Regions from separate parts of the Bradyrhizobium sp. CCBAU 51753 genome, predicted to be linked through region 1. Evidence: riboswitches for the same ligand, from Rfam matches in the RefSeq annotation. Region 1 holds a riboswitch; each other region holds the start of a gene.
What was found. A riboswitch is a leader RNA that binds a small molecule or an ion and turns the genes downstream of it on or off. The one in region 1 is predicted to bind cobalamin.
Positions count from the first base shown of each region.

Region 2: linked by a shared signal. The riboswitch ahead of metE (5-methyltetrahydropteroyltriglutamate--homocysteine S-methyltransferase) and the one ahead of XH93_RS16265 (DUF1636 domain-containing protein) in region 1 are both predicted to bind cobalamin.
Region 3: linked by a shared signal. The riboswitch ahead of XH93_RS39120 (TonB-dependent siderophore receptor) and the one ahead of XH93_RS16265 (DUF1636 domain-containing protein) in region 1 are both predicted to bind cobalamin.
Region 4: linked by a shared signal. The riboswitch ahead of XH93_RS03225 (TonB-dependent receptor) and the one ahead of XH93_RS16265 (DUF1636 domain-containing protein) in region 1 are both predicted to bind cobalamin.

Region 1 covers NZ_CP030037.1:3,684,884-3,690,684, forward strand. Annotated here, with positions in the region: gene XH93_RS16255 (cobyric acid synthase) at 1-1,149, opposite strand, end outside; gene cobO (cob(I)yrinic acid a,c-diamide adenosyltransferase) at 1,161-1,814, opposite strand; cobalamin riboswitch at 1,851-2,057, shown strand; gene XH93_RS16265 (DUF1636 domain-containing protein) at 2,150-2,521, shown strand; gene cobW (cobalamin biosynthesis protein CobW) at 2,518-3,552, shown strand; gene cobN (cobaltochelatase subunit CobN) at 3,552-5,801, shown strand, end outside.
Region 2 covers NZ_CP030037.1:2,629,124-2,634,924, forward strand. Annotated here, with positions in the region: gene XH93_RS11735 (hypothetical protein) at 217-399, shown strand; gene XH93_RS11740 (nodulate formation efficiency C protein) at 928-1,782, opposite strand; gene XH93_RS11745 (hypothetical protein) at 2,549-2,782, opposite strand; cobalamin riboswitch at 3,140-3,343, shown strand; gene metE (5-methyltetrahydropteroyltriglutamate--homocysteine S-methyltransferase) at 3,445-5,790, shown strand.
Region 3 covers NZ_CP030037.1:8,506,596-8,512,396, reverse strand. Annotated here, with positions in the region: gene XH93_RS39135 (hypothetical protein) at 150-539, shown strand; gene XH93_RS39130 (amidohydrolase family protein) at 685-2,175, shown strand; gene XH93_RS39125 (GTP-binding protein) at 2,192-3,121, shown strand; cobalamin riboswitch at 3,460-3,658, shown strand; gene XH93_RS39120 (TonB-dependent siderophore receptor) at 3,774-5,801, shown strand, end outside.
Region 4 covers NZ_CP030037.1:710,892-716,692, reverse strand. Annotated here, with positions in the region: gene XH93_RS03245 (MBL fold metallo-hydrolase) at 1-458, shown strand, start outside; gene XH93_RS03240 (ABC transporter substrate-binding protein) at 562-1,395, opposite strand; gene XH93_RS03235 (ABC transporter ATP-binding protein) at 1,395-2,168, opposite strand; gene XH93_RS03230 (iron ABC transporter permease) at 2,165-3,208, opposite strand; cobalamin riboswitch at 3,322-3,520, shown strand; gene XH93_RS03225 (TonB-dependent receptor) at 3,685-5,801, shown strand, end outside.

The DNA.
Region 1 (5,801 bases):
ATCCGTCGCGGCGTGGACGGCGCTGACGCGCGTCAGCGTCTTCTGCTCGGTCATGGTGGTCGCGACGTCGAGCAGCCCGAGGCCGGGAGTTTCGCCGGCGGGGCCCTCGATTCCTTCGGGATCGGCGACGGTTTGCCCGAGCATCTGGTAGCCGCCGCATAGGCCGAGCACATGGCCGCCGCGGCGATGATGCGCCCACAGATCAATGTCCCAGCCCTGCGCGCGCAGGAAGGCGAGGTCGCCTCGCGTCGATTTCGAGCCGGGCAGGATGACGAGCTTTGCGTCGCCCGGGATGGCCTCGCCAGGACGCACCATGACGAGATCGACGCCGGACTCAAGCTTCAGCGGATCGAGATCGTCGAAATTGGCGATCCGCGACAGCGCGAGAAAGGCGATCTTGCACTGGCCCACCTTGCGGGCGTCGCCAAGGCCGAGCGCATCCTCGGCCGGCAGCTCGCCGGCGCGGCTGAACCAGGGCAGCACGCCAAAGCCGCGCCACGCGGTGCGGGCCTCGATCAGCCGGTAGCCGTCGTCGAACAGCGTGGGATCGCCGCGGAATTTGTTGATGACAAAGCCCTGGATCATCGCGGCGTCTTCAGGGTCGATCACCGTCTTGATGCCGACCAGCTGCGCGATCACGCCGCCGCGGTCGATGTCGCCGACCAGCACCACCGGCACGTCGGCCTTGCGGGCAAAGCCCATATTGGCGATGTCTGCCTTGCGCAGATTGACCTCGGCCGGGCTGCCGGCGCCCTCGACCAGCACCAGATCGGCGCGCGCCTTCAGCCGTGCAAAACTCTCCAGCACCGCGCCCATCAATGTCGGCTTGATGGCGGCATATTCGCGCGCGCGGGCGGTAGCGACGCGCTTGCCCTGCACGATGATCTGGGCGCCGACATCGCTCTCCGGCTTCAGCAGCACCGGGTTCATGTCGGTGTGCGGCGCGACGCCGGCGGCGAGCGCCTGCAGCGCCTGGGCGCGGCCGATCTCGCCGCCGTCGACGGTGACGGCCGCGTTGTTCGACATGTTCTGCGGCTTGAACGGCAGCACGCGCAAGCCGCGGCGTTTGGCGGCGCGCGCCAGGCCCGCGACGATGAGCGACTTGCCCACGTCCGAGCCGGCACCCTGGATCATCAATGCGCGCGCCATGGCGATCTCAGTCAGAACTCGACGCCCGGCTGGGCCTTGATGCCGGAGCGGAACGGATGCTTGACCAGCGTCATCTCGGTGACGAGGTCGGCGATCTCGATCAACTCGTCCTTGGCGTTACGCCCGGTGAGCACGACATGGGTCATCGGCGGTTTTGACGTGGTCAAAAATTCGACGACGTCGGCGATCGCGAGATAATCGTAGCGCAGCGCGATGTTGATCTCGTCGAGCACCACCATGCGCAAGCTCGGATCCGCGATCAGCTCCTTGGCCTTTTCCCAACCGGCCTGCGCCGCCGAGATGTCGCGGGCGCGATCCTGCGTCTCCCAGGTAAAACCTTCGCCCATGGCGTGGAATTGGCAGAGATCGCCGAAATGTCCGGTGAGCAGGCGGCGCTCGCCGGTATCCCAGGCGCCCTTGATGAACTGCACCACGGCGCAGGGGAAACCGTGCGCCACGCAGCGCACGATCATGCCGAACGCCGAGGACGATTTTCCTTTGCCGGCGCCGGTATGAACGATGATCAGGCCTTTTTCGCCGCTCTTGGTCGCCATGATCTTGTCACGGGCGACCTTCTTCTTCGCCATCCTGGCGGCATGCCGCGCCTCCTGCGACGAGCCGGCGTCCGCGGCTTCGTCCTCAGTGGTGTTTGCATCGGAAGTCATGACGTTCCTTTGGCTTGACAAGTTGGAGCCGTGGACGAATGGTGGGCCCGCGTTGGTTCCTGTCCTACGACAGGCGAAGAGGGAATGCGATAGGGCGAAAGCCCGAAGCGCAGCCGCCCCCGCGACCGTGACCGGAGAGATTCCCAAAGCCACTGATTCCCTGACGGAATCGGGAAGGCGGGGATCAAAGGACAAAATCCTGCTCCGCAAGCCGGGAGACCTGCCAGCGCAGTGATGTGAGAACCGGCGGACGGGGTGTTCCGCGACGGGGAACGAACCTTGTTCATCGTCGGTTCGGTTGCCTCATCGCCCCCGCTGCCAATCTGGGATGGGCGATGAGCGTTACACTGCATGTCTGCATCACCTGCCGCGCCGGGCAGACGCTGGCCGAAGGTGAAATCCCGCCCGGTGCGCGGCTGCATGCCGCGCTGCTCGACGCCGGCGTGCCCGACGGCGTCAATCTGGTTCCCGTCGAATGCCTGTCGGCCTGCAGCCAGGGCTGCTCGGTCGCGCTCAGCGCGCCCGGCCGTTGGTCCTATGTCTATGGTCGGCTGTCCGCGGAAAATGCACAGGATGTGATCGCAGGCAGCGCCGCCTATGCGGCGGCGCCCGACGGCATCGTGCCGTGGCGCAGCCGCCCGGAAATCTTTCGCAAGCAATCGCTCGCCCGCATCCCGCCCGTCGTCCTACCCGAGGCCGCAGAATGAACGCGCTCACCAAAATTCCGGTCACCGTCGTCACCGGCTTTCTCGGATCGGGCAAGACCACGCTGATCCAGCATCTGATCAGGAACGCCAACGGCAAGAAGCTGGCGGTGCTGGTCAACGAATTCGGCAGCGAAGGCGTCGACGGCGAGATTCTGAAATCCTGCGCCGATGCCGATTGTCCGGCCGAGAACATCGTCGAGCTCGCCAATGGCTGCATCTGCTGCACCGTCGCCGACGATTTCATCCCGGCGATGGAGCAGCTTTTGGCGCGCCCGGTGAAGCCGGATCACATCGTGATCGAAACATCGGGCCTCGCGCTGCCAAAGCCGCTGCTCAAAGCATTCGACTGGCCCGAGATTCGTTCGCGCATCACGGTCGACGGCGTGATCGCGCTGGCCGATGCCGAGGCCGTTGCCGCCGGCCGCTTTGCGCCCGATCCGGCTGCGGTCGATGCGCAGCGCGCGGCCGACGCCAATCTCGATCACGAGACGCCGCTGTCGGAAGTGTTCGAGGACCAGATCGCCTGCGCCGATATCGTGCTGCTGACCAAGGCGGATCTCGCCGGGGCCGAAGGGATCAGGGCCGCCAAGGAGGCGATCACCGCGGAAATGCCGCGCGAGGTGCCGATGCTGCCGGTGGTCGAGGGCGCGATCGATGCCCGCGTGATCCTGGGCCTCGCGGCGGCGGCGGAGGATGACCTCGCATCGCGCCCGTCGCATCACGACGGCGAGGACGAGCACGAGCACAATGACTTCAATTCGGTGGTGATCGACCTGCCCGAAATCGCCGACGTCGAGGCGCTGGTGGCGTCGATCAAGGGGCTGGCGCGCGAGCAGAACGTGCTGCGCGCCAAGGGTTATATCGCGGTCGCGGGCAAGCCGATGCGGCTCCTGGTGCAGTCGGTCGGCGAACGGGTGCGGCACCAGTTCGATATGCCGTGGGGTGCGCGGGTGCGGCAATCAAAGCTCGTCATGATCGGTGAACACGGCGATATCGATGAAGCAGCCATCAGGGCGCGGCTGGGTGTCTGATGCACGTCATCTTCCGCGAGAGCCGCGGCCTCGAAGAGACCGCGACGCCAAGGGACCTCGGCCAGGATCCGGCCGATCTCGTGGTGCTCTCGTTTTCCGACAGCGACCTTGCGGCATTTGCGGCCGGCTGGCGGCGCGGCCGCGCGTCATTGCCGTCGCTGCGGCTCGCCAATCTCGCGGAGCTGCGCCACCCGCTCTCGGTCGACACCTATATCGAGCGAACGCTGTCGCAGGCGCGCGGCATTTTGGTGCGCCTGATCGGCGGTGAACCGTATTGGCCGTATGGGCTGGCGGCGCTGCATCGGCTGGCGAAGGAACGCAACATCGCGCTGGTGGTGCTGCCGGCCGACGGCCGCGACGATCTGCGGCTGGATGAATTTTCGACACTGCCGGTCTCGACGCTGCGGCGGCTGAAGGCGCTGTGCGACAAGGGCGGCCCGGTCGCGGCGCAGGCGGTGATCGCGCAGCTGGCGCTGGCCTCCGGACTCTATGCCGGGCCTGTCGTCGGCGAGATCGACCTGGCGGAGATCGGGTTCTACGATCCGCAACGCGGTCCGATCCGGACGCTGCCAGATGCCGATGACCGGCCGCGCGCGATCGTCACCTTCTATCGTTCGTATCTGGCAGCCGGCGACATGGCGCCGGTCGATGCGCTGATCGCGGCGTTGCGGCGGAAGGGCTTTGACGCCTATGGCGTGTTCGTTGCCTCACTGAAGGCCGCCGGCGTCGCGGACTGGCTGCGCGCGCAGTTCGCGCAAGGCCCGCCAGCCGCGATCGTCAATGCGACGGCGTTCTCCGCGATCGGTGACGACGGCACGACGCCGTTCGACGGCATGACGTGCCCAGTGTTCCAGGTCGCCTTGTCGACCGCACGGCGCGAGAATTGGGCGGAGTCGCTGCGCGGGCTTTCACCCGGCGACCTCGCGATGCATGTCGTGTTGCCGGAGGTCGACGGCCGGCTGTTCGCGGGCGTCGTCAGCTTCAAGTCAGCCGCGGAGCGCGATCCTGACCTGCAATTCTCGCATTTGGCGCATCGGCCGGACGGCGAGCGCGTCGCCGCCGCGATTGCGCGCGTGACGGCCTGGCACCGGCTCGCCGGCAAACCGGCACATGACAAGCAACTCGCGATCGTGCTCTCGAACTATCCGGGACGTCCGCATCAGATCGCGCATGCCGTCGGCCTCGACGCGCTCGCCTCGGTCGATGCACTGCTGTCCGATCTTGCCGCAGCGGGCTACGATCTCACGCCGGCACCGGCGCTGGGCGACGTGCTGCTGCGCGAGAAGCTGGCATGGAGCGTCGCCGACTATCGCGCGGCGCTGTCCCGTCTTCCGCAAGCGCTGCAGGATGATCTGGCGCGCGCCTGGGCCGCGCCGGAGGACGATCCCGATTGCCGTGACGGCGCGTTTCATTTCGCCGCGATCCGGTCCGGCAAAAGCATCATCGCCGTGCAGCCGGAACGCGGCGAGGTCGGTCATCGCGACGCCGACTATCACGATCTCGCGCGCACGCCGCGCCATGCCTATGTCGCGTTCTACCTCTGGCTCCGCCAGCAGGGCGTCGATGCGCTGGTGCATATGGGCGCGCATGGCACGCTGGAATGGCTGCCCGGAAAATCCGTCGCGCTGTCGCCCGCGTGCTGGCCGGAAGCGCTGATCGGCGACCTGCCGGTGATCTATCCCTTCATCGTCAACGATCCCGGCGAGGCGGCGCAGGCCAAGCGGCGGACCGGCGCGGTGACGATCGGTCATCTGCCGCCGCCGCTTGCGGCGGCCGCGTTGCCGGAGCGCCTGCGCCGGCTCGAACAGCTGCTCGACGAATATTCGACTGCCGACGGGCTCGATCCGGCGCGGCGGCAGCGCTTGATCGCCGATATCCGCGAGGAAGCGCGCGTCGCCGGTCTCGAGGACGATCTGGGGCTCGCGGCCTCGGTCTCATCAGCGGAGGCGATCCCGCAGATCGACCGCTTCGTCTGCGATCTCAAGGAAAGCCAGTTCGGCGATGGCCTGCATGTGTTCGGCCGTGGCGCCTGCGGCGAGGCGGAGCGGGACGCGCTGCGCAACGCGCTCGCCGGCAAGCGCGTCGCGCCCGGACCGTCGGGCTCGCCGTATCGCGGACGCAGCGACGTGCTGCCGACCGGCCGCAATCTGTTTGCGGTCGATCCGCGCGCGGTGCCGACGCCGTCGGCGCATGCGCAGGGCGTCAAGCTCGCGGAGGAATTGCTGCGCCGCCATCTGCAGGATCACGGC
Region 2 (5,801 bases), 1.1 Mb from region 1:
TGCGCGTGGCCCAGGGCAGTTGGAACGGCAGCTATGTCGAGCCGATGGCTTGATCGTGCATGTGCCGCCCTGTTTGGACGAATTCCCATTCCGGACTCCGTGCGAGGCATCAATCCACAACATGCATTATCGCACTCAGGCAGCTTGCTCTGGTGCGGTTTGGGCGACTCACGCTACACATCGTTCTCAAGCACGTCACTACACAATGGGAATGAAATGGTTGCAGTCAGCCGTGAACTGCCGATCTCTTGTTACGGGCTTGAAGTGGACGGCCGGCTGAAAGCCGAATTTGTAACGAGAGACGGCGCCCGGGCGGGTGGGGAAGAGCTAAAGAAGCGCTTTCCCATGCTTCAGATCAGGATCTACGACGCGCAAACGAATGCGCGTGAGGAAATCTAGATCCTCCGTCTCAATTCTGCGGTCGATCCATCGCAGCACGGCTGCAGAGCTCCTCGCCGGGGGTACTCGGGAAAGGGGCCCGCCGCCATGAAGTCTGCCGGCGTCGCTATCACTGCCCCGTTCCCGGGTACCCTTTTATCCGGTCTCGTCGTTGCACTCGGTTCCGCGTGCCGCCTGCGGCGTCACTCTCCTGCGGGTGCCATTGTCCGTTGAAGCGATGCGCTGCGCGCGCGCCTGGTCAGAGTGTGGACCGCAAGCATCGCTACGCCAATTGCCCCTGAAGAATGGATCCAGAGCTGGCCGCGTCGCAGATCGGCGTCCGCTCGCTGCATGTGAGCGGGCAGGGCTAAACCGGCTCTCGTAAGCTGGCACGCCGTTGCCTGGTCATCGCATCGATGCTTCGCAATGGGCCGAGAGCAACGTTGCTGCCCTATGACGAGCTGCGAGGGGCTCGCGGTCTGTCGCAAAGACGTAACAGGACAAGTCAGCGCTTCCGAGCGCGTGTACTTTGCTGCTATTCGGAGGCGCTCAGCGTCCAGGAGCTGCGCTGCGATCTTGCTCGGTGCGACCATTGGCCGAGGCCTTTCGCGCCCCCTCTATTGCTTCCCGTTCACTTGGCTCTATCCGATCGAACCAGGAGCCTGGAGGAAAGGCCGCGATACGCTTGGCAAAGAAAGATTGCGGCTCCCAATCTTGTCCCTCGCTCTTCTCGAAAGTGATGACGCCGTTGTGGGTAAAATAATGGGGCCCTGGGATCTTGCAGTTCACCAAAAGCAGAACGCGCCACCGGTCATCCTTCTCGTTCGGCTTGTCATTCGGTTTCGACACGTAATCCACTGCAACGGGTTCAATGATATGGCAGCGGCCGTGCCGCAGAAGATTGCCGAGCTTGCCTTGCGCAGTCGTCACGAAGTTGAAGTTGGCCGGATCATGCAGAAAGTGAAGATTTGCGTCCGTTTCTCCATCTGTGACTTCACTGGCGATCAGCGAGAGCGCCAAGGCGCACCAGCCCAATTCAATCGGCTTTGCATATGTCGACGCAAGTTTAATCGTCCCGTCGGTCGCGATCTTCCAGGTGATAGCATACTGTTCGTCTGATCTATTGTCCGCGCGCCTGGTCCATGAAAGATAAACATATTCTGTTCGGTCAGTTCCTTCAGCGACTCCCCACCATCGAGGCACAAAGTGAGCCACCTTCGAGACCTTGGAAATGATTTGTTCTATAGTTTCACCATCTTGCGCGCGCCACGTTGACTTGACCCTTTCGACAAGCGCGTGGTCGTTGGCGCGAACATTGTTGCTCGTCGCCGCCAGCCCGGCCAGGCAGATCAGCGACCGACCGATACAGAGCCAAAGCATGCGCCTTCCAGACATTTTCTTCATCGCTGCCGGCTCATCTGGTTATCTCCACACGTCAATTCCAAAGCGGGACGTCCTCCTGAACGTGCTATGCGCGATTGCAAGAAGTTAGCGGCAACGTGACGCGGGCGCCTGCCGATGTCCCGCGCGAGCAGGCGCCGACCCTCGTTGTCACGCGCCGCTAACTTCAGTGGTCAGCCAAAGCCTCAATTTGCAATGCTGGACCTGCCCAGGAGGAGAAGCCTGGACATGCTGAGGACTTGCATTGTTCGTGCCAGGCAATAGCCGGAAGTTCGCACCGGATTTGTGCCGTCTTTGTCGACTTCCCGACCCAGGTACGTTTTAAATGTTGCCATTCAGCCTATTTGCCGCGACTTCCGTGAATGATTCTTGTCACGCACAGAATCTTCGATGGCGCGGGGCGAATGCCTTGCTGCCGGAGTCTTGACGACCAATGGGAGCAGGTATGCCGCCATCGATCCGTGTGGTCCGGAGTCGTTGCCGCTGCTACGAACGCCGAGGGCGCCCCAGCCTGTTGTGCTTGGCACTTTGCGGCCCACAACGACGCGAAGCCGCCCTTCAGCGGCGAGCGATTTGGAATCGACGTGCAAGGAACTTCACGAATCGAGCAGGCGGACGAGACGGTGGCATTCCGCGCCCGCGCAACGTTATCGGCCTGTCGTCTGCCTGCTCGTCACTGCAGTCAACATTAGAGGGCCTGCGCTTCCACGCAGTCGGGTCGACCGGCGAGAGCAAAGCCTCAGGTCTTGCTAGCTTCGGCTTGAACTACTCAAACTTTCGAGAGCATCTGTCTGACGGGGCGACCCATAAATGGTCTTGCGACCCAGTCGAACAGACCGATCGTAAAGACGGCAGCAGCAAAGACGTCGGGGACACTCCAAACAGCCATTTTCATTGCGAGGCTCTCTTTTCCGTTGTGGTGATTGAATATGCTTGCTTTGGCCAGTATCACCAAAAACGTCGGCGTGACGCCTACCAGGATTGGCTGGTCGCAAATCAACATGTTCGCTGAGCATGCTGCTGGATTTAGCGCATATCTTTTGCGCCTATCCGACACTGATCCATGGTTATTGGTGGAGAAGCAAGGATGCATCGAAGCGTGCTCTATGAACCGTTCGAAAGCCGGGCCGCATGAAAAGCGTCCTGCCCGGCGGCGTGATCTTCATCGTGCAGGCCGCATTCGTCTCTTCCACAGATCTGACACGCCGCCCGACGCCAAGGCGCCTCCGAGATGGTCATTCCGATATGCTATGACTGGAGAGTGGCTTCCACGTCGCGATCAAGCGTGGCTGTGGAGCGTCATTCGCGTAAGAGAGGTCGCAGCACCAATTTGAGAGGTTGACGGCCGAGTTCTCTTGCCGATAATCCAAGTCGTCGAGGTTCTCCGGTTTCCGTTTGATCCGGAGCCAAGAGGGAAGCCGGTGCCAATGCCGGCGCTGCCCCCGCAACTGTGAGCGGCGAGCCACTGTCCAACAGAGTCACTGAAGCCGGCGCGGCTTCGGGAAGGCCGGACAGCGGCAATGACCCGCGAGCCAGGAGACCTGCCCCGACAATATGTTCATCCACGGGCGGGGTGTCCCGGTGGTGCGCCAAGCAGCCGTCGCTCGGGCGACTTCTCCTGCCTGCGTCCGCCATGGCCTTTGCCCCCAACATGGGGTTAGCGCTATGTCTCTTCTCTCACTTCCGGTTGCCACGCTCGGAATGCCGCGCATCGGTCCAAGACGCGAGCTCAAACTCGCGCTCGAAAGCTATTGGGCCGGAAGAATCAGCGAACAGCAGTTGCTCGAGGACGCAGCCGGCCTACGTGCCGCCAACTGGGCGCGCCAGAAGTCCCTCGGCGTAACCGTCATTCCGTCGAACGACTTCTCGCTGTACGACCAGGTGCTCGACACCAGTGTCATGGTCGGCGCCATTCCGGAAGTCTACGCCTCGAAAGCCGAGCCCGTTTCCCTCAAGACGTATTTCGCCATGGCACGCGGTTCACAATACGACAGCCGGAGCGCGAGTTGCGGATACGGATCTCGCGGCGATGGCGCGCCCGCGCAGGAGATGACCAAGTGGTTCGACACCAACTACCACTACATGGTCCCGGAATTTCACCGCGGACAGACTTTCAGGCTGTCCTCTCGCAAGCCTATCGAGGAGTATGAGGAAGCCAAGTCCCTCGGCTTTCAGACTCGCCCTGTCCTGATCGGCCCGGTCACATTCCTAAAGCTGGGCAAGAGTGCTGATCCTGCGTTCCAGCCCCTGTCACTATTGGATGACCTGATACCGGTCTATATCGAGGTTCTGCAGGAATTGACCAAACGCGGGGCAAATTGGGTTCAGTTCGACGAGCCATGCCTGGTTCTCGATCTGGATGAGGGGGAAAAAAAATCCCTGCTACATGCCTATGACCGGCTCGTCAAGGAAGGGCCGGCCATCAAGATCATGGTCGCCAGCTATTTCGGCGACCTCGGCGACAATCTTCCCACCGCCTTGCGCCTACCTGTCGCCGGGCTCCACATCGATCTGGTTCGGGCGCCAGCGTTATTGGACCAGATCATTACCGCCGGGCGAAGTGACCAGGTCGTGTCACTCGGCGCGATAGACGGCCGCAATGTGTGGCGGACGAATTTGTCGGCACTGCGCCAGCGGCTCGATCCCGCTATCGCGAAGCTCGGCAAGGATTGCATACAAATCGCCCCATCCTGTTCGCTGCTTCACGTGCCGGTCGACGTTGAACTCGAGACGGAGCTCGCGTCAGACGTCAAGAGTTGGCTTGCATTCTCGGTTCAGAAGATTCGCGAGCTTGCGACCTTGGCGCGGGCTCTCGCAGGTGATCAGAAGGTTTCGGACGTTCTTGCGGAATCGGAGCGCGTCACCACAAACCGTGGGACCTCGCCAAAGATCCGAGATGCCAGTGTCGCCGTCCGGATGAGAGCGATCAACCAGACCACGCGTCGGCGCGCCAGTGCATTTGCCAGCCGTGCCGAGATCCAACGCAAGCGCTTCAAACTACCGGCGTTTCCTACCACCACGATCGGATCGTTTCCGCAGACTGCAGAGGTCCGTAATGCTCGCGCAGCACACGCGCGAGGCGCGATGAGCGACGGCCAATACGACAGGTTCCTCAAGGAAGAGACGGCGCGCGCCGTACGTTGGCAGGAGGACATTGGCCTGGACGTGCTCGTGCACGGTGAGTTCGAGCGCAATGACATGGTGCAGTACTTCGGCGAACAACTCGCCGGCTTCGCATTTACCAAAAACGGCTGGGTACAATCCTATGGCTCGCGCTGTGTCCGGCCGCCGATCTTGTTTGGCGATGTCTCACGGCCGAAGCCGATCACCGTGGGTTGGTGGCGGTACGCGCAATCACTAACCAAGAAGCCGATGAAGGCGATGTTGACCGGACCAGTGACGATCTTGAACTGGTCGTTTGTTCGCGATGATATTCCTCGAGGTGAGGTCTGTCGTCAAATTGCGCTCGCGATCCGGGACGAAGTCGGCGATCTCGAACATGCTGGTGCGGCCATGATCCAGATCGACGAGGCTGCACTGCGCGAAGGATTGCCACCGCGTCGGTCGGAGTGGACGGCTTATCTCGAGTGGGCCGGGGATTGCTTCCGCATCTGCTCATCGGGCGTCGCCGATCAAACCCAGATCCATACCCACATGTGCTACTCGGAATTCAACGACATCATCGATGCGATTGCTGCAATGGACGCGGATGTCATCTCAATCGAGACGTCGCGCTCGAAAATGGAGCTGCTCGACGCGTTCAGGAACTACAAATATCCGAATCAAATCGGGCCGGGTGTGTACGATATCCATTCTCCGCGCGTGCCCGGGACGGGCGAGATGAAAGAGCTCGTGGCGTTGGCTCGAAAGCGGCTGGAAGATTCGCAACTCTGGGTCAATCCGGACTGCGGCCTGAAGACGCGCAAATGGGAGGAGGTTCGCCCCGCGCTGGTCAACATGGTCTCCGCCGCCCGCGAACTACGCGCTGCATCCGCTCCAGCCGACCGTTGATCTGGGTCTGG
Region 3 (5,801 bases), 4.3 Mb from region 1:
ACGAGAGACGTCGTGCGCTCCGCCTATGCGATTCCTATGCGATCGCCGGCTGCCTCCCCTCGAAAACCTATTCCCGCGCAAGGATAGTCGCGCCGCGCCGGACTTCCCTCGATCGCCGAAGGAGCATCGGCGCGCGGGGTGTTCGACTGATGCAGGTGAAAGCGACCGAACCGGCGACGAGGCTACTCCGCGCCTGGCAGCTCGCCGTGCTGCGCTTTGCCGTGACGCTCGACGACGATGATCGGGTGCATGTTCTCGGCGTGGCCGGCGAGGTCGACCGGCTGGGCGGCGCGAGCGGCGACGCCTTCCACTTCTTCCGCAGGACGACCGCGGAATTGTGCGCGGCGATCTCCGCTGAGGGCACGGATCAGGACGCCGTCATCCAGCGGTTTCTGGCGCAGCTCGATAATCCGAGGCTCAGGCGTGCGTTCGAAGCGGCCATCACCAAGGACCGCACGCCGCCGAAAATCGTCACCAGCCGGTTGAAGCCCCGCAACGATCTCTGTAGAGGTCTGCCGTCGCGGCGTACGGGGACGTAAGCACGCGCCGCTCCACTCACGCCGCTCGCCGGATATTCCATTACAGCATGTCGCTACAACCCTGGCCGGGTTGCTGCGATCGGTGTGATGCGCTTCTCTGTGCCAGAGAACAGGTCGGTCGGCTTTGGAATGCAGGAGTGGTGAGATGGGTGGCTTGGTGATCAGCGGCGGCCGGGTGGTGGATCCGGCAAGCGGAATGGACGCTGTCGGCGATGTCGCCGTCGTGGACGGCAAGATCGCCGCCGTCGGCACCGGGCTCGGCGGCGCCGAGCGGCAGATCGACGCCACCGGGCTCGTGGTGGCTCCGGGGTTCATCGACCTTCACGCCCACGGCCAGACCATTCCGGCCGACCGCATGCAGGCGTTCGACGGCGTCACCACCACGCTCGATCTCGAGGCCGGCGTGCTGCCGGTGGCATCCTGGTACAAGCGCCAGGCCGAGAAGGGGCGGGTGCTGAACTACGGCGCCGCCGCCAACTGGGCGTTCGCACGGATCGGCGCCATGACCGGCTCGAACGCGGAAAGCTCGCTGGAGTCGTTCGGCGCCGCGATGCGCGATCGGCGCTGGATCGAGAATGTCGCGACCGACAGCGAAGTCGGCGGCATCCTCGAGCGCCTCGCCAATGGACTGAACGAGGGCGGCATCGGCATCGGCATTCTCAACGCCTATGCCCCGGGTGCCGGGGTGCAGGAGCTGACCGCGGTGTGCCAGCTCGCGGCCAATCATGCGGTGCCGACCTTCACCCATGTCGCCTACATGTCGCGCATCGACCCCGAGAGCGCCGCCGAAGCCTATATCCGGCTGATCGGCTATGCCGGCGCCACCGGCGCGCATATGCACATCTGCCATTTCAATTCGTCGAGCAAGACCGATATCGAGCGCTGTGTGGGGTTGATCGCCAAGGCGCAGGCGCAGGGCCTGCCGATCACGGTGGAGGCCTATCCGTATGGCACCGGCTCGACAGTGCTGGCGGCGACCTTCTTCAGCGATCCAAAATTCGAGGAGCGCAACGGCCTCGGCTACGAGTCGGTGCAGCGCGTCACCGACGGACACCGCTTCGGCAGCCGCGAGGAGCTGCTGGCGGCGCAGGCCGAAGACCCGTCCGCGTTGGTGCTGTGGCACGTGCTCGATATCGAGAACAACGCGCATCACCGCGACCTGCTCGACATGGCGGTGCTGTATCCCGGCGGCGCCATCGCCTCCGACGCGATGCCGTGGACGCTGTCGAACGGCAAGCCGTACAGCGGCGATGCCTGGCCGCTGCCTGACGATGCCACGTCGCATCCGCGCTCGGCGGGCTGCTTCACCCGCTTCATCCGCGAATGGGTGCGCGAGCGCAGAAAAGTCTCGCTGCTCGAGGGCATCCGCAAATGCGCGCTGATCCCGGCCGAAATTCTCTCGGCGAGCACGCCGGCGATGCGCGCGAAGGGCCGGCTGCAGGCCGGCGCCGATGCCGACGTCGTGGTGTTCGACTACGAGACCTTGAGCGACCGCGCCACCTTTTCGGCGATGAACCGTCCGGCGGAGGGCGTGCGCCATCTCGTGGTCAGCGGCCAGCCGTTGATCAACGATGGCGTGCTCGATGTCGCGGCGCGGCCGGGCCGCCCGGTGCGCCGGCCCATCACTGGGGGCTGACGTGCAAGCCCAAGTCCTGCCGGTCCCGATCCTGCTGGTCGCGGGCTTTCTCGGGGCGGGCAAGACCACGGTCGTCAACCATCTCCTGGCGCACGCCGAGGGCCGGCGCATCGCTGCCGTGGTCAACGATTTCGGCGCCATCAACATCGATGCCGAGCTGATCGCAGGTAGCAGCGATGGCGTGGTCAGCCTGAGCAATGGCTGCATCTGCTGCACGCTGGAAGGCGATCTGATCCGCACGCTGGCCACGCTGCTGCGGCGCGACCCGCGCCCGGAGTTCATCGTGATCGAGACCAGCGGCATCGCCGATCCTTCCGACATCGTGCGCAATTTGATGGATCCGGTGATCTGGAAGGAGGCGCCGCTGGAGACGGTGCTGTGCGTGGTCGATGCCACGCAGCCTCCGGCCGCATTGAACGACGCGCTGCTGCGCTCGCAGCTCCGCGCGGCCGATGTGGTGGCGTTGAGCAAGGTGGACCTCGCGGACCCTGGCGCGCGCGCGGCGACGCGTGAGGCGATCCGCGCACAGCGTCCGGCGGCCGTGGTGGTCGACGCCGATCACGGCGAGGTACCCGCCGCGCTGCTGTTCCCGATCGACCCGGACCGCATGCCGGAGCCGCGCGACGTGACACCGCGCCGCCCGGCGGCGGATCGGTTCGAGACGCTGAGCTGGACGTCGGACCGGCGCATCGTGCTGCCGCGGCTGCAGCAGGCGATCGGCCGGTTGGCGCCAAAGCTCGCGCGGGCAAAGGGCCTGTTCGAGACGGTCGAGCAGCCCGGGCGGCTGACGGTGTTTCAACTCGCCGGCGGACGCGCGACCTTGGCGGCCGGCGGCGCGCCCACGCCCGGCGTGCCGCGAACACGCATCGTCTTCATCGCCGAGATGGGCGCGCTGTCGCGCGCCGAGATCGATGCGGTGATGCAAGGATGTGTTGAAGCGGGATGACATGAAGCATAAGTTTTCCGTCACCCCCGCGCAAAGGCTTCGCCTTTGTCGCTGGAGGAGCGCGCTCTTGCGCGCGTCTCGAAGGGTCGACGGCCACCGGCCGGGCCGTGCATCCTTCGAGACGCGGCCAAGTGGCCGCTCCTCAGGATGACGGGGCAACAGTCTCAGCGCTGCGTGAGTTATCCGTCACCCCCGCGCAAAGGCGAAGCCTTTGCGCGGGGATGACGGGGCAAACAGTCTGTGCGTCAGACACCGCTAGCGCTGTGTCGCTTCCGCCGCACCATCTCGCAAACGATGCGTGTGACATTCACGTCGAATTGACACCCCCGGAGCCGGCACCTATCGTTCCGCCCGACGGTTCTCCTTCGGGGGATCAAAAGGGAATGCGGTGCGGGTGACATCCCAATGCCGCGGCTGTCCCCGCAACTGTAGGCGGCGAGCCTCTCGTCAATTTGCCACTGGTCCGTCAGGCCCGGGAAGGCGGCGACAGGCGACGACCCGCGAGCCAGGAGACCTGCCGTCAGTCGTGGTCACACGCGAGCACATCGGGCGGGGCGTCCTGGTGGGGATCGGCGTATTACCTTGGGTGTCCCTTGGGGTGATGCGGTGTCCGCGTTCGCGGTGACGTGCCACGTTACCCGCGAGTCCGTTCATGTCGTCCCCCGCCTCCGTCGCGCTCAGGTCGCGCCTCGGCTTCATTTGCTCCCTGTCATCACTGTTGTTGCCGGCCGAAGCGCTCGCGCAGACCGCCCGATCAACCACCGTGCTCGATCCGGTCGAGGTGTCGCCGCCCGCCGCCGCCAAGCCGAAGCGCGCCGAGCGCAACGGCGCCACCACCGCTGCGCGGCCCCGGCCACGACCTGCGGCGCCCGCCGCGGCCGCCACTGGCTTGTCGCAACCTGTCGCTTCGTCCGGATCGGGCGCGCCATCTCCGACCCTCAACGCCAACACGCCGGGCGGCACCGGCAGCCGTCTCAACCTGACGCCGCTGCAGACGCCGGGCAGCGTCGAGATCATCCGATCGCAAACCATCGAGGAGCGCGGCCAGCATAATGTGACCGACGCCGTCACCCAGAATGCGGCCGGCTTCACCGCAACGCCGGCGCCCGGCAATGGCGGGCTGTCGTTCAGCACCCGCGGCTTCGCCGGCAGCAATTCGGTGATGACGCTGTATGACGGCACCCGCTTCTATATCGGCTCCGGCACCCTGACGTTCCCCTACGACACCTGGTCGACCGAGCGCATCGAGGTGCTGCGCGGCCCGGCCTCGGTGCTGTACGGCGAGGGCGCGATCGGCGGCGTCATCAACGTGATCCCGAAGAAGCCGCTCAATACGCCGTACAACGAAGCCGCGGTGTCGCTCGACAGCAACATGACGAAGCGGCTCTCGGTCGACAGCACCGGCCCGATCAATCCCAATGTGTCCTACCGCATCAACGCCACCGGCAACATGTCGGACGGTTTTGTCGATCGCGACAAGAGCTCGAACGGGGTGGTCTCCGCCGCGGTGCGGGTGCAGGCCTCGGAGAATCTCGCCTTCACGCTGTCGGAGGACTATGGCGACCGCAGCCCGTCGCGCTATTTCGGCACGCCGCTGGTCGGCGGCACCATCCTCGATACGCTCCGCTTCAAGAACTACAACGCGCTGGACAGCACCATCCGCTACCGGGACAGCTGGACCCGGTTCAAGACCGAGTGGGATGTCGCCGACGGCATCAGGATCAACAACACGCTGTATTATCTCAACAGCCAGCGGCACTGGCGCGACATCGAGAACTACACCTTCAATCCGAAGACCCAGCTGATCGATCGCACCAGCTATATCGAGATCCTCCACGACCAGAAACAGTCCGGCAACCGGATGGACGCAACGTTCAGTGGTCGCGTCTTCGGCCTTGCCAACCAGTTCGTTGCCGGATTCGACGTCAATCACATCGAGTTCTTCCACACCAACAACTCGCCGTTTGGCGGCGCGTCGTCGGTGAACCCATACGTGTTCGATCCCGGATCGTTCTTCGCAACGACGACGGCGACCACGCCGGGCTTCAATTCGATGGTCAATCAATACGCGCTGTTTGCCGAAGACCGGCTGAAGCTGACCGATCAATTGTCGCTGGTGACCGGCGTCAGGTACGACCGCCCCGATGTCGACCGTACCGACTACAAGACGCCGGCGAACAGTTTTGAAACCACGTTGTCGGGCACCAGCTGGCGCGCCGGCGTGGTCTATGAGCCGATCAAGAACCTCGCCTTCTACGGCCAGTATGCGGTCGGCGCCGATCCGGTCGGCAATCTGATCTCGCTGTCGACCACGCAAAAGACCTTCCAGCTTGCCACCGGCAAACAGACCGAAGTCGGCATCAAGCAGTCGTTCTGGGGCGGCCGGGGCGAGTGGACGCTGGCGGCCTACGAGATCGTCAAGACCGGGCTGACGATTCCCGATCCCGCCAATCCCAGCGGCCTCGCGTTGCAGGTCGGCCAGCAATCATCCCGCGGTGTCGAAGGAACGATCGGGCTGGCGCTGGACTATGGCTGGCGCATCGATGCCAATCTGGCGGTGCTGCGCGCAAAATACGACAACAACAGCCAGCTGGTCGGCGGCAAGATCGTCAGCTTCAATGGCAACGTCCCGGTCAACGTGCCGCAGCAGGTCGCCAACATCTGGCTGACCTGGGATTTC
Region 4 (5,801 bases), 3.0 Mb from region 1:
CGATCGACGCCTATGTCGAGCTGATGAACAACCTCAATCTGCCGAACCCGAAGCTGATGGACGTCGTGCTGCCCGCCAACATGCATGTCGGCCTGCACCAGGACGAGCTCGCCAAGGAAGGTCTCGCGCTGTCAGCGCGGGACGCCATCGCCAGCCTCGGCCGGCCCGACATCCTGCTGGTCGATCTGCGCGAGGTCGCCGAACGCGCCAAGCACGGCACGCTGGCGGGTGCGCTGCACGCGCCCTATCCCGGGATCTGCGCCACGCTGCAGCCCGGCGGCATGCTGCGCGAAGTCGCAGCCGCGACCGGCCGTCGCGTCGTGTTCTTCTGCGCCTTCGGCGAGCGCTCGGCGATGGCGGTGGCGGCCGCGAAGAAGGCGGGGCTTGCGAACACCGCGCACATCGAAGGCGGCATCGACGCCTGGAAGAAGGCGGGCGGGCCGGTGGTGATGGGATGATCCCGTAGCCCGGATGAAGCGCAGCGCAATCCGGGGCCAATCCCTCCGCGGAACGACTTTCCCGGATTTCGCTGCGCTGCATCCGGGCTACGCAGCTACACCATCAGCGCGTCACGCGCTGCAGCTCCGCGGTGAGCCGATCCAGCGCATCGGCCAGCATCACGCCGCCGCAGACGGTGAGCCGCTCGGGCAGCACGATGCGCTTGTCCGGCGGGTAGAAGCGTTGCAGCGCGGGATGCAGCAGGAAGGCGCGGCCGTCATCCTCGGCACGATCGCCGGCTTCCGCCACCAGGATGAAATCCGGCCGCAGTTTGACGATCGCCTCCAGCGAGGCAAAGCCGCCGGCATGGAAACCGAGTTCGCCGGCGGCATTGCTGAGCCCCACTTCGCGCAGCAGCGAGTTGATCAGACTGTCGTCGCCCGCCACAAAGCCGCGCCGCTCCAGCGGCAGCACGCGATAGTGACGATCGCTCGCCGCCGCCCGCGCGCGGGCGATCGCGGCATCGAGCCGCGCGATCTCGGCTTGCGCGCGATCCGGATGCTGCAGCACGTCGCCCATGGCGCGGATCTGCTCTTGCACCTCGTCCAGCGTCCGCGGCACCGTGAATTCGACGAGATTCAGCCCCTGCGCCTTCAACAGATCGCGCGTCGCGCGCTTGTCGAACAGGCTGACGACAACAATGTCCGGCTTGAGCACCAGCACGTCCTCGGCCCCGCCCGACAGCGTCGGGTAGCGCTGTGCCTTATCCGCCGCCCAGGACTGCCAAGCATCGCGAGCAAAACGGCTGAGGCCGAGGATCTGGTCCGGATCGGCCAGCGACAGCACGGGCTGGTCGCTGCAGACATTCATCGAGACGATGCGCGGGCCGGCAGCCGACGCGGCGTCGCACGACATCAGCCACGCCGCAGCAGCCAGTGCTGTGAGCCGCCAGCGCATCAGACGTCCGCCCACGGCACGATGACGGCCTCGCGCTGATATTCGGCGCGATAGGCGCGAACCCGAAACACCTCAGCCAGCACGTTTTCCGACAGCGCCGCGCCGGGCGCGCCCTGTGCGGCCAGCCGGCCCTCCGATAGCACCAGCACGTGATCGGCGAAGCGCGCGGCAAGTCCGAGATCATGGGTCACAACGACGACCAGTACGCCGGTATCGGCGACGTTGCGCAGTTTTTGCATCACATCGATCTGGTGGCGCGGATCGAGCGAGGCGGTCGGCTCATCGGCCAAAATCACCGGCGCCTCGACCGCGAGCACGCGGGCCAGCGCGACGCGGCTGCGCTCGCCGCCGGAGAGCTCGGTGACGCGGCGATCGGCGAATTCCGTGACGTCGACCGCCTGCATCGCCCGCAGCACGGCCTCGATATCCTTCGGCGACAGCCGCGCCGGATCGGTCGCGCCGTGCGGATAGCGGCCGAGCGCGACGATGTCGCGCGCCGGCAGCGGCCAGTGCACCATGTGGCCCTGCGGCAGATAGGCGAAGCGTTTTGCCCGCTCGCGCAGCGACAGCGTCGACAATGCATTGCCGCCGATCCTGATCTCGCCGCCGGATGGAATCAGCCCGGCCAGCGCCCGCAGCAGCGTGGTCTTGCCGGCGCCGTTCGGGCCGACCAGCGCGACGAGATGGCCTGCGGCGAGCGACAGCGAGATATCGTGCAGCACCTTGCGGCTGCCGAGCGAGGTATCGAGATTGGTTGCGGCAAGCAGCGTCATGCCACGCCTCCGCCGAGCGCGCGGCGTTCGCGCATGATCAGATAGAGGAAGAACGGCACGCCGATGATCGAGGTCAAGACGCCGACCTTGATGTCCGAGGTCGACGGGATGATGCGCACCGCGATGTCGGCAGCGAGCAGCAGCGCCGATCCAGTGAGCGCGCTCGGCACCAGCAGCCGCGCCGGATCGTGACCGATCAGCGGACGCATCAGATGCGGCGCCACCAGGCCGATGAAGCCGATCGTGCCTGTCACCGCGACCGCGCCGCCGACACCGAGCGCGACGCCGGTGATCACCAAGAGCCGCAGCCGGCCGACATCGACGCCAAGGCTCTGCGCCGCCTCCTCACCCAGCGTCAGCGCGCGGAAGGCGCTGGCCTGGCTGAGCAGGATGGCGGCACCGGCGACGATGAAAGGCAGCGCCAGCGCGACATGGACGAAGCTGCGGTCCTCCAGCGAGCCGAGCAGCCAGAACGCGATCTCGAGCACCACGAACGGATTGCTGGAGAGGTTCATCACCAGCGCGGTGGCGGCGCCCGCGAAGCTCGAGATCGCGAGCCCGGCGAGGATCAGGATCAACAGCCCGGCATTGCGGCCGGCGATCGCAAGCAGCGCGAACACCGAGCCGAACGCGGCGATGATCGCCACCACCGGCAGCGCATAGGAACGCACGTCGGCAAGCCCGAGCGCGATCACCAGCACCGCGCCGAATGCCGCCGATTGCGGCGCGCCGAACAGCGACGGCGAGGCCAGCGGGTTGCGCAGCAGCCCCTGGAGCGCCGCGCCCGACAATCCCAAAATGCCGCCGATCGCAACCGCCAGGATAGTGCGCGGCAGACGGATCTCGCGCACGATCACCTGCGCGACGTCGCTGCCGCCGCCGAACAGCGCCTCGGTCACGCTGAGCGGCGACAGCCGCACCGGCCCGGTGCCGAGCGAGAGCAGCGTCAACAGCACCACGAGCGCGGCCAACGCCGCGGCCGCGCCCCACCGGCGCCGCGCCGCGACCTCGGCCGCAAAAGCAAAATCCTGCACGCTCATCGTATCCATGCTCTTACAGCGATCGCCGTGGCAGACAAGCGACACACGGCAAAAACCGTGGCCGCCGGACGCCGGCCCCGTTTCCGCCGGGATTGACTCTGGCGCCCTGCCGAACCCTAGATGACCGGGACGGTTCCTTAGTGGGATAAAAAGGGAATGCGGTACGAGGAAACTTCCTCCAGGCCGCGGCTGCCCCCGCAACTGTAGGCGGTGAATCCTTCGTCACAGGCCACTGGGAATCTCGGTCCTGGGAAGGCGACGAAGGGTAACGACCCGCGAGCCAGGAGACCTGCCGTCAACCGTGGTCACACGCGACGATGTCGGTCGGGGAGTACAGGCATTGGCTTCACCTGAGGCTTCCAGCACGATGGTGAGACTGGGTCGCGGTGACGTGCCACTGCCGTCATTCCGAGGCCTCGCCTATGTTCTCCTTCCCTTCCATCCGGCCGCGTCGCGCGCTTCTGCTCGCGATGACAATGCTTGCGCCGGCGCTCTTCACCGCCGCGGCGCGGGCGCAGCAGGTCGCTGTCGCCGGAGAGCTCCCTCCGATCGAGGTCACCAAGCCGGGCGAGCAGAACGTCACCCGCGCCAAGCCGACCACCGATGAAACGCCTGCCCCGCGCCGCCGCGCACCAGGCAGTTCACAGTCCAGTAATACGGGCACCGGACCCGGATCGAACACGGCGTCGTCAGGCACGGCATCGGGGACCGGCAGTGGCGGCGGCGGCCGGCAGTTCGCCGGCATCGTCGGCGCCTCCTCCACCGTGATCACCGCCGACGACATCGCGCATTCGCCGACGCAATCACTGCCGGAGATTCTGGCGCAGGTGCCGGGCGTGCAGCTGCAATCGCTCTATGGCGGCCCGAACGGCGCCAAGACCGCGGTCGACCTGCGCGGCTTCGGCGCGTTCGCCTCCGACAACACGCTGTTCCTGCTCAACGGACGCCGCCTCAACGACATCGACAAGGCCGGCTTCGACCTCACCACCATCCCGATCGATTCGATCGAGCGCATCGAGATCACCCGCGGCAACAGCGGCGCCGTGCTCTATGGCGACAACGCGGTCGGCGGCGTCGTCAACATCATCACCAAGACCGGCGTCGGTGGCCCGCCGGCGACGATCCGCACCGAAGGCGGTGTCGGCTCGTTCAACACCCGGATGGCCGCGGTGTCCGCCGCGCTGAATGCGGGGCCGTGGTCGACCTCGTTCTATGGCAACGGCATCAAGTCCGACGGCTATCGCGTCAACAATGCGCTCGACCAGCGCAACGCGGTCGGCAACGTCAACTACACCACGCCTGATTTCACCGCGTTCCTGACCGTCACCGGCAGCGACCAGAAGCTCGGCCTGCCCGGCGGCCGGCTGGTCGATCCGTCGATCGGGCTCAATGAGCTCGCCACCGATCGGCGCGGCGCCGCCACGCCGTTCGACCACGCCAACCAGCAGACCGCGAGCGTCACCACCGGCTTCACCAAGACCCTGATCAACGGCGTCGACCTGATCGTCGACGGCGGCTGGCGGCAGCGCGACACCCAGAGCGCGTTCTTCGGCACGGTGCCGACCATCAGCTTCGCCTCGACCTACAACGACGCGGCGCTCGACACCTCGTCGCTGACGCCACGGCTCAGCGTCAAGACCATCATGCTGGGCATGCCGTCGACGATCCTGACCGGTATCGATTATTACGACACGACGTTCCGCCAGGCGCGCGGCGCCTTCCAGGGCGTCGACCCCACCCACATCTACAATCTCGAGCAGCAGTCCGTGGCCGGCTATTGGCAGCACACCATCGGCGTGCTGCCGACGACTGATTTTTCGTATGGCGCACGGGTGCAGAACACCCACCTTTCGGCGCGCGACCGCTATGACCCGAATGCGCCGTTCGCGTTCGATGCGCAGGCGACGCCGCTCGACAGCGACGAGACGCAATACGCGCTGCATCTCGGCATCGAGCACCGCATCACCGATACGTTCTCGGTGTTCGGCCGCGCCGCGCGCGCATTCCGCACGCCTGATGTCGACGAGCGCGTCGCGTCGGGCCCGGCGTTCGATCCGCTGACCTTCATGGCGCTGGCGCAGAATTTCAGGCTCAAGACCCAGACCTCGGAGGACGGCGAAGTCGGCTTCCGCGTCAAGACCAACCAGTTTCAGGTACAGACCAGCGCTTACGTGATGGATCTGCAGAACGAGATCCATTTCCTCCCGACGGTGTTCTTCAACGTCAATCTCGATCCGACCCGCCGCTACGGCTCGGAGACCAGTGCATCGCTCAAGGTCAGCGATACCGTGACCTTGCGCGGCGGCATGGCCTATACCCGCGCCGTGTTCCGCGAGGGCGCCTTCGCCGGCAACGACGTGCCGCTGGTGTCGCGCACGACCGGCAATCTCGGCGTGACCTGGAATATCCTGCAGAACTACCTGGTGTTCGACGCCACGCTGCGCGCCTGGAGCTCGCGCGTCATGGACAACGACCAGGCCAACACCCAGAGCCGCATCCCCGGCAACGCCACCGCCGACATCAAGCTCAGCGGGCAATACGACCGCTTCTTCTGGTCGGTCAGCGCGAACAATCTGTTCAACGCGCTGTACTA